DNA from 3 places in the Paenibacillus sp. 01T422 genome. Region 3 is predicted to be linked to each of the others. Evidence: riboswitches for the same ligand, from Rfam matches in the RefSeq annotation. Region 3 holds a riboswitch; each other region holds the start of a gene.

Region 1 (3,186 bases), on a different contig from region 3:
CCCATCACCCGCTTCACAGAAAGAAAGAGCCACCTTCGGGTGGCTTTTTCTTTTGCGCGGGAAGGGGAGAGAAGCCAGAAGGGTTCGACCGTCCGTGAAGGCGGCATGAGTAATCCCGAGTTGGACGCGCGTCCAAATCTACCGATACTTGCTTCCGAAGGGAGCATGTTCAATGAGATGGAGCAGGGGAGAGGGAACTGGAGTCCGCTATTTCGGACAAAACGGCCTGTTGCCCCGGAGAGGGGGAACTACAAGGCCTTATTTGTTCATTAGGCGAGTTTACAAGCCGATAACGGCATAATAAAGGCCTGTAGTTCCCATGAACCGGCGAATATGCCGTTTTCCATATAAATAGAGGCCTGTAGTTCCGTTTCCACACAGAGGCACACGGTGCAGCAGGGAAAATCGTCCTCGCCTGATGCCCGAACCCGCTCATTTCTTGGCAAAAGAAGATGAAAGCGTTATACTTAATTTGTTAACGTGTGCATTATCGTAAGACGATATCAATGAAATGAGGTCGGCGACTATGAAGGCGAAAAAGCTTGGAAATGCAGGTTTTGATATCTCAAACATAACCTTTGGCTGTTGGGAGCTCGGAGGAGGTCCCTGGGAGTTCACGAACGATCAAAATAATATCGAGCTCGTCCGTAAAGCGTTCGAGCTAGGCATCACAACGTTCGATACGGCTGAAGGCTACGGCAATGGACACTCGGAAGAAATCGTCGGAGCTGCTTTGGCAGAGATACGCAAGCAATGCATCATTACGACTAAGGTGAGCCGCAGCAATCTTGCTCCTCAAGATGTACGGAAGTCAGCAGAAAACAGTTYGAAACGTTTGAAGACAGATTACATAGATGTTTATTACATTCACTGGCCAAGTTATGAGATCCCGGTAAAGGATACACTTGCTGAATTTGTGAAGTTGAAGGAAGAAGGCTTGATTCGAGCCATCGGTGTCTCGAATTTCTCTTTGGAGCAGCTGAAAGAAGCGGTGAATTACGCACAGATCGATGTGATTCAGCCGGAATACAGCCTGCTCCACAGAGCTATCGAGCAAGAAGTTTTACCATTTTGCCAGGAACATAACGTTGGTGTGATGAGCTACAGTTCGATCGCGAAGGGAATCCTGACGGGTGCTTTCCATCTTCATGGCAAGATGTTGAAAGAGGGAGACTTCCGTAAGGAGAGAAGGCTGTTCCTACCGGAGCATCTGGAGGCGGAGAAGGAGCTTCTGGCTGTCATGAAAGAAATGGCTGATTCCAAGGACGCTAGCGTAACACAGATTGCAATTGCTTGGTTGCTGCACCAGGAAGCACTTACTTCGGCTATTATAGGCACGCAGGACGAGCATCATCTTGAAGATAATATAAAAGCGGCCTCATTGTCATTATCCGCCTCAGAACTAGAAGCATTAAACACAGTCAGCGAGCGAGCGCTGTCAGTAATTGGCTACTAGGCTACTCCTAGTAGCAAACCACCCGACGGGGTGGTTTTTTGTTGTGTCTGACGCTGTGTGCTTTGCTGTGCCCTACGCTGTGTGCTTTGCTGTGCTTTGCGTTGCATGTTCATTTGCGCATTATGTTGTGCAATATGTATGTATTATGCGACAAAATTCGTTGGTAAAACTTACCGTTTCGCAAAAGTTGTATCTACTAAATAAACTATGCTAGTCTAACATAGACAAAAAATGCCGAATCTCGGAGCATCAAAAGCTCCGGTACGGGGGACTTCTTTATTTGGGGTGAATGAGCGCTGCTAGCTAAGCGTACTAGGGAAAACCTCTTCCCGAACCCGTCAACTAACCTCGGAGGCGTCAAGGAGGCAAGGTTTTGAAATCTTTTTCTTTACGTCTTATTTGTTCATGCGCAATTTTATGTGCCGCAGTACCGATGTTTACTGCACATTCCGCTCAGGCCGCTTCTGCGCCTACGGACCGTCCTGTCAAGGTTCAAGTCAATGAGGAGCTGCTGAAGTTTCCAGAAGTTCAGCCTTACATTGATGACAAAGGCATCATGCAAGTTCCACTCCGAGTGTTATCTGAGAAGCTGGGCTATCAGGTGAGCTGGGAGAAGCAAGAGGATCAAATCGAGGTCACGCTGGTTAACAAGCAGCAGTCAATCCTACTAGTTACAGAGCAACAACAAGCGCTTGTGAACAGTAAGAAGATCAGTTTGGAAAGCAGTCCAACCGTGTATCAAGGGAACACTTATGTTCCACTGCGTTTCATCACGGAAACCTTCGGTTCACCAATTGAATGGAATGAAGCCAACCAGATCGCGATTGTGGATGTGGACGGAAAGTCGCACAAACCAGCCTGGATAGCACCACCTCCAGCTCCTAAGGTCGTTGCCGCCGCTGCTCCTGTTGTTCCGTCTGTGAGTGAGCAAATTGCTCAGGCGGCAAATGCTTATATGGGCGTGCGTTATGTATGGGGTGGTACGACACCGAATGGATTTGATTGCTCCGGTTTTGTGCGGTTTTTGTATCAAGCGAAAGGGATCGATTTGCCTCGTACGTCAGCGGAGATGCACAGCGAAGCAGGTACGATAGTCACGGATTTGAAAGCCGGAGACTTGGTGTTTTTTGCTTCAAAAACTGTGAATCACGTGGGCATTTATCTCGGCAATGATCGATTCATTTCAGCGACTACATCCAGAGGCGTGGCTGTAGATAGCCTTTCGAGCGCGTATTGGAGTGCAAGGTATGTCGGAGCGAGAAGAGTTATGTAAGGATAGGACTATCGAACACTTGTTTCTATGTTCTTTCAAAGGAAAGGCATAGAAGGCAGGTGTTTTTTTTCGTCCGCGGAATAATGCGATTTTTATCGAAATTTTATGGTTTTTAGCCTATAATGAAGAAATGTTTGGAAGAAAGAAAGAGCAGGTGAACACGAGCGCATGCAATTAAGTGTCTGGAAGAGTTGGTTTCATAAAAAGAGACATTCGAGTATAGCAGATAGCATGTATACCGTGGATAAGGGTCCTGCAATGCCAGATGAGATCCGGGAAGTTATTCAGCAGTTTTTCCGTACATACAATCATTTCAAAGGGGCTAGAAGCCTGCAAACGGATACTTTTATAAAAGAGGTATTTTACGCAACGAAGCAAGATCCTAAAGACCAGAGAACAATTGAAGAAATGGAAGCCTATATCCAACACAAAAATGTGCTGCGATTGCGGTTGAAAT
Region 2 (3,186 bases), on a different contig from region 3:
TATTCGTTAATCTTCGTTTATAGCCGTCCAATATGCGCTGAACCTCCTCTAGATAATTACATCACTTTAATTTTAATATCTCCTACGATATAAGAAAGCACAAGTTTCACTCGGTGATCACAGCTCTCATAATTGGACGACTGCCACTGCAATTTGTTCATTACGCCCGACTCGCGCTCACTTGCCACTTGAATTTGGCCAAAAGTGACGGAAGCCCCCACGAAGACGCCAATATCATCGGGAACCTTGATATCAACATCACCTATCACACCTTGCAGGATAAGCGTCGTTTCCTTTTGCTCAAGAATGGCAAGCGAGAGATCAATATAAGTCTCCCCAATAATGTACCATGTTGAACTATTGCGCATGATCCAAGGCTCACGCCCCAAGCGGACGCTATCCATCAACTTCTGCTTTTGAATATAAGTGTCATCTTTGTGCATTTGTTTAGAACGGATGAAAAAGAATCCTAATGAAATCAAAACGATAGCGAAAACAATCGTAATATGATCACCAAACAGAATCACAGCCCCCACGCCGATGAGCACAAAACCTTTGCGCTCTTTGCGGGAACGGACCCGATGAATGCCCAGCAAGACGAGGATAATCGCAAGAATGGGGAAAAAGCCTATCGTATGATCCAGAAGCAAAAAAAGACCGGCGCCAATCAGCACTAAGGCCGTATTCCGGTTGCGGTTGTTTTTGGTTTCTTCGCCCATCGCTGCACCTCCTCTGGCTGCCGATTAATTCGTTCATATAGATTCCTAGCATACCATAAGAATGGACAGCCTCCAAGATGCAAATCCTTGCCCAGCAAGGATCTAGCCTGAGGAATGGAGGCCAGCACCCGGCTGCGCCGCACGCATTGCGCGGCGCAGTACAATCACGCGTGGCTTATTTCTTGTCGCGCCAATCCTGCTGTAGCTTACGCAGCTCCTGCTGGAGGTTGCTGCCAGCCTCCTTCAGCGTCTCTCGCGACACGCGCCCCGCCACGCGCAGGCCCTGCATCGCTTCCCGGCCGAGCTCGCGGCCGGTTGCTTCCAGCTCGCGGAGTGCCTCGCGAGCCTCCTCCTTGGACAGCCCGCTGCGCGGCTGTCCGGCTCCTGCTGCGCTGCCTGCACGCAGCGCAGCTAGCTCGTCTGCGAGCGCCAGGCAGACGTCCTGGCTGCTTGCGTACTGCGCGCGGTACTGCGCGCAGGCTGCTTCCAAGCGCAGCTTCTCTTGCAGCGCTATACGCGCCAGCTCTTCGTCGCCAGCGCGCATGGCTAGCTCAGCCTGCTCAGCGCGCAGCTGTGCCATCTCCTCCGCGTCGACGCTTTGGCTGCGCAGCTCAATCGTTCGCTGCAGCGCCTCCTCGTAGCGCTCTTCCAGCTCGGCAATGCCGCGCGATGCGCCAGAGTGTCCGGAGCCTCCGGAGTGGCCACCTCCCCGTTCATGCAGGTCCAGCTTGCTGGCTGCCTCCTGCCAGGCCACATCCGCCATTTTGCCAATTCGATCAAATACGCTCATTATCCCACACCCCTAGGTTCCTATTGATTAATTGAACTCTGCCGAATCGTTTTGTTTTTTCAGCATGCGATAGCCGTAATACATTAACCACACAGCAAACACAATCGCGAGGAATCCAGATAGTTTTGTAATTAAAATCAAAGCGCCAATACCAAAAATAACCCATCCAATCTTCTTTCCATTACTTATCCCCACATAACCAAGCCCCACCATCGCCACAGGAACCAAAAGTCCCATGAAATGAAAATGCATGCCTACTTGATGCATACAAATGAGGAAGCCTACTGCTATTAGAATAAATGCCCAACTTTTCGATCGATTCATGCTCATTATTGCACCGCCCTTCGCGTAATCTTCATGCTACTATCGTAGCCGAAATGGATTCAGCTCAAAACGGACTCCCGACTGTTTTTGTACCTAGACCTAAGTCCAGTACGCACTAAGACCCTTACCCATATTTTGGGCGTTGTTTCTCTTATTCTATCAATGATAGAATATTTGAAGCCGAGTCCGGTGCACAGACAAAGTGCCGGTACGGGGGACGATTTACATGGGGTGAATATTTGCTCTGTACGCAGAGCAGACTAGGGAGAACCTTCTTCCCGAACCCGTCAACTAACCTCGGAGGCTCATTTGAAGGAGGATTACCAATTGAATTTGATTACAAAAGGGTTAACGTGCCTTGCTGTGTCCGTCACAGTTTTGGCAGGGGGCTTTCTTTCCCCATTTTCGGGACATGCTTACGCAGCCGCGAGTATGGACGTGAAAGTTCAAGTCAACGATGACCTGGTTCAATTTCCGGATGCACAGCCTTATTTGGATGACAACCATGCTACACAAGTACCGATCCGTTTTGTAACAGAGAAACTGGGTTATGATGTACAATGGCATAAGGAAGGCGACGAAATCAAAGTCACACTTAATAACGACAAGCACTCAATTTCCTTGGTGTCAGGTCAAAAAGAGGCCGAAATCGATAGCACTCGTGTCGAGATGGACACACATGCCGAGTTCCAAAACGGGCGTGTATACGTGCCACTTCGTTTTCTAAGCAAWGCTTCCGACATCCCCGTTCAATGGGACGCAAGCAGCAAATTAGCGATTCTGAGTAAAGACGGCAATCATCATGCACCTGATTATCAGCTATTTGAGTCAACAGCTTACTCGGCAGATCCATCTGAAAATGGTGGTTTTGGCGCCTACGACTATATGGGGAATCCATTAGGAATCGGAACGGTCGCTGTAGATCCATCTGTTATTCCACTTGGATCTAAGCTCTATATAGAAGGCTATGATTTCAATGGCCTGCCAAAAGGCGGCATGTATGCTTATGCAACGGATACCGGTAGTTCCATCAAAGGCAATCGCGTTGATATTTTTGTTCCTGGCTCTCAACAATCCTTACGCAAATTTGGCTTACAAACTGTTAAAGTGTACAAACTAAACCCGTGATGCTCACGGGTTTTTTATTTATTGGTGCCAACAGCGCTCCTCTTTTAAACTCCTGGATAGTTGGTATGCGAATCAAGCTAAAACTTTAATCATGGGAACTGTAGTCCGTTATTTAATGAAAAACAAACTGTTTCCTCACTGAGCGGATCTACAGGGTCTTAATCGGCCTCACTGGCACGTTTTCCGGTGAAAATGGCCAAAATAGCGGATCGTAGATCCTCTTAC
Region 3 (2,917 bases):
AGTGGCTAGGAGCAGTTTCTTTAAGTAGCCTAAATTCCCGATTGTCGAAAAATAACTCAATAAATATGTTTTAATGACATATAATATGTGTTAAAATAATAAAAATGCAAAGGGGGAATCTCCGAATGGACGACAAGAACGATAAAACCAAGAGGCTTTCCGTCTACTTACCTGAGAAAGTGAAAGCAGATTTGGAGCGCATGGCGGAGGAAACAGGCTTGTCTATGACGCAGCTTATTGTGATGGCGACGCATGGCCTACTCGCGAATTATGATTCGCATGGCGGAGCTATTTTTGCCGACTTATTGGCAGCTAAACAACGGATCGTTCCCGAGGTGAAGGATCGGCAGCGGCTTTTGCGTGAAGAGAAAGAGGGCATGCAGGATTACTACGGCGCGCGAGCGGCTGAATATGAACGGATTTATGCTCGTGAGGATGCGGAGTATCAGCAAGAACTTGCGATGCTGGCGGATATCGTGAAGAGGCAGGTGACTGGGAGCCGCGTTCTGGAGGTGGCTTGCGGTACTGGATATTGGACACAGTTCATGGCGGCAACGGCCAAACACATCGTTGGTGTGGACGTTCGACCAGAGGTGCTGCAAATTGCGGAATCCAAGAGATCTTTAAACCGCTGGCGGAGAATCTGCGGATATTTGTCGGCAGTTCCTTCTGGTATGTCAGCTACATGGTGGCTTAGGAATCATCGGCCGGAGTGAGTGGGCGTAAGCTTAGTGCCCGGATGTGAACTTAAGGCCGAGAACGCCGACCAGAATAAGGATCATGAATAGAATACGCAGTAAACTAATAGGCTCATTCAGAAATAGGGTGCCGATAATAATTGCACCTACAGCGCCAATTCCCGTCCAAGCCGCGTAGGCTGTGCCGATAGGAAGAGTTTTCGTAGCTGCTGCGAGAAAATAAAAGCTGATAATCATGCCGACAATGGTGATGCTGGATGGAACCAGTCGTGTGAAACCATTGGAGAACTTCAATGAGATCGCCCATACGACTTCAAAAACACCTGCAATGACTAGATATAACCATGCCATCTGTGAATCACTCCTTCAAAAGTATGCTAAGATGCCCATTAGATCGCGGCAAAAAGAAAAAGCCTGGAAGCAATATCGCTAATGCGATAAGACTCCCGGGCTTTTTCCCCTCCGTGATCACAGCGTATCCGCTGCGTGTTTTCTCTCGGACCAGACCGGCGCTGCAGCGCCGCGGAACCCTAGAAACATGATGCCGTAATTATAGGACGGCTAACATGCTATGTCAAGTTGCATCATTTCAAAAAAAGAATAAAAGCCCTGAAAAGCGGCTCATTCGAGCTAACGCTTGTCTGGGCTTTATTCATGTTGAACAAGAAAATTACTTGGATTCAGCAGTTAGTTGATTGTAGATATCATCCCACAGAACACGTCTAGCGGATACATACCTTTTCGCATAATAGGATTCGCTTAGCTTGTTTTTCACGATACCTTCATTGGATGCAGAGTGAATGAATTCACCATTTCCAAGGTAGATACCAACGTGAGAAATGCCTTTGCCCCCTGTGTCGAAGAACACAAGATCACCTTTACGAAGATCACTTTTGTCGATCCAGTAGCCCTCTTTATTTTGAGCTGCTGAACTATGAGGAAGGTCAATGCCGAATTTATTGAACACGTACGATGTGAAACCAGAGCAATCAAAGCCTCTTGTTGTCGTTCCCGCATCGCGGTACGGTGTTCCAATCAATTCGTCAACCGTTGAGTCCAATGTGGATTCTGACGCAGACACACTCCCTAAAGCTACACTCAAAAACAAAACAAGACTAAAAAGAAGAGCAACAACCTTTTTCAACTGCTTGTCTCCTTCCGGTGCCTACGAGGTTAGCTGGAGGGTTCGGTTGAAGGTTCCCTATGATCCCTGTCTTGCAAGATCAATTCACCCGGTGTGGTTCCCCCGTTTCCCCAAGAAATGAGGAATTCGGCATGAAATATTTGGTTTTTTAATGCTAGTCTCTTTAATTCGTCATAAACATCGAAATTCCTCCTTTTTCGTGCAATTTGGTCTGAAAAAATGTGTAAAGGTTCGCTTTACAGACAAAAAAATCCCCTTTTGCAAGGGGATTGAACAAATCTAAACCAATTATGGTTTTATTTATTTTGTTTTAACGACTCATTTTGGCGGAAAGAAGCTGAAATTGCGAGGTAATGGACCACATTTGCATGAAAATATGGAAGAGCGGGAAAAGCTGATAAATGATTAGCGCTACCAGTCCTGCCCAGATATAGGTCGATGTGACCGTAATCCCTGCCAAAAGTCCTGAACTAATTAAAAGGATCAGGGAAAGGCCGATAATCGGCAGCGAATACCGGATGAACGTGATGACTGTGGATACAATGCCGAGATGCGCCGCAATCGCGAACTGGACGTACATAAAAAGTAGATGCAGCAGAAAGCCATAAACCAGCATCCCCATTAGCCAAGGCAGTAAGTCGAGGGAGGCCTGCTCATAAGATGAGCTGTGAGCAAGCACCTTCTGCGCTTTGGGCAGCACCCAGATGAGAGGCAGCAGAGACATGGCGATTCGGATTATATACGCGGCGAAGAAGGGAAGTGTGAGTTCCTTGATGCCGCGGACGAAGCGATAGCCGGCATTTTGATCCGAATGCGTGAGCGAATAGTAGACGCCGCTGTTCAGCATCGGGGTAAGCAGCATGCGAGCTAGGAGCAGGATAGCCAGCCACCACAAGTAGGAATGGCTAAGATCCGTTTTGAATAGCTGGAACTGACTTTCGGCGAGAAAAAGCTGGAGCGCTTCTTTCGGCTGATCGCCGCCGGGAAAGCGATGCATGAGGGGGACAAGGACCCCTTGTACAAGCTTATACAGCAGCATCCCCCAGCACATCTGGTAGATGAATAAGACAATCGT

The links. A riboswitch is a leader RNA that binds a small molecule or an ion and turns the genes downstream of it on or off. The one in region 3 is predicted to bind cyclic di-AMP.
Region 1: another riboswitch for cyclic di-AMP. It lies ahead of AC1DUA_RS03445 (C40 family peptidase); the one in region 3 lies ahead of AC1DUA_RS15040 (C40 family peptidase).
Region 2: another riboswitch for cyclic di-AMP. It lies ahead of AC1DUA_RS04230 (stalk domain-containing protein); the one in region 3 lies ahead of AC1DUA_RS15040 (C40 family peptidase).

Annotation. Positions count from the first base shown of each region.
Region 1 is NZ_JBFTQB010000034.1:7,602-10,787, reverse strand. Features, by position in the region: tRNA gene AC1DUA_RS03460 (tRNA-Gly) at 1-13, shown strand, start outside; gene AC1DUA_RS03455 (hypothetical protein) at 40-273, shown strand; gene AC1DUA_RS03450 (aldo/keto reductase) at 527-1,456, shown strand; cyclic di-AMP (ydaO/yuaA leader) riboswitch at 1,679-1,828, shown strand; gene AC1DUA_RS03445 (C40 family peptidase) at 1,830-2,729, shown strand; gene AC1DUA_RS03440 (hypothetical protein) at 2,898-3,186, shown strand, end outside.
Region 2 is NZ_JBFTQB010000043.1:1,091-4,276, forward strand. Features, by position in the region: gene AC1DUA_RS04210 (sensor histidine kinase) at 1-31, opposite strand, end outside; gene liaF (cell wall-active antibiotics response protein LiaF) at 57-719, opposite strand; gene AC1DUA_RS04220 (PspA/IM30 family protein) at 895-1,509, opposite strand; gene AC1DUA_RS04225 (LiaF transmembrane domain-containing protein) at 1,537-1,839, opposite strand; cyclic di-AMP (ydaO/yuaA leader) riboswitch at 2,002-2,154, shown strand; gene AC1DUA_RS04230 (stalk domain-containing protein) at 2,161-2,961, shown strand.
Region 3 is NZ_JBFTQB010000234.1:34-2,950, forward strand. Features, by position in the region: gene AC1DUA_RS15030 (methyltransferase domain-containing protein) at 126-716, shown strand; gene sugE (quaternary ammonium compound efflux SMR transporter SugE) at 729-1,049, opposite strand; guanidine-I (ykkC/yxkD leader) riboswitch at 1,140-1,242, opposite strand; gene AC1DUA_RS15040 (C40 family peptidase) at 1,369-1,842, opposite strand; cyclic di-AMP (ydaO/yuaA leader) riboswitch at 1,846-1,984, opposite strand; gene AC1DUA_RS15045 (hypothetical protein) at 2,153-2,917, opposite strand, start outside.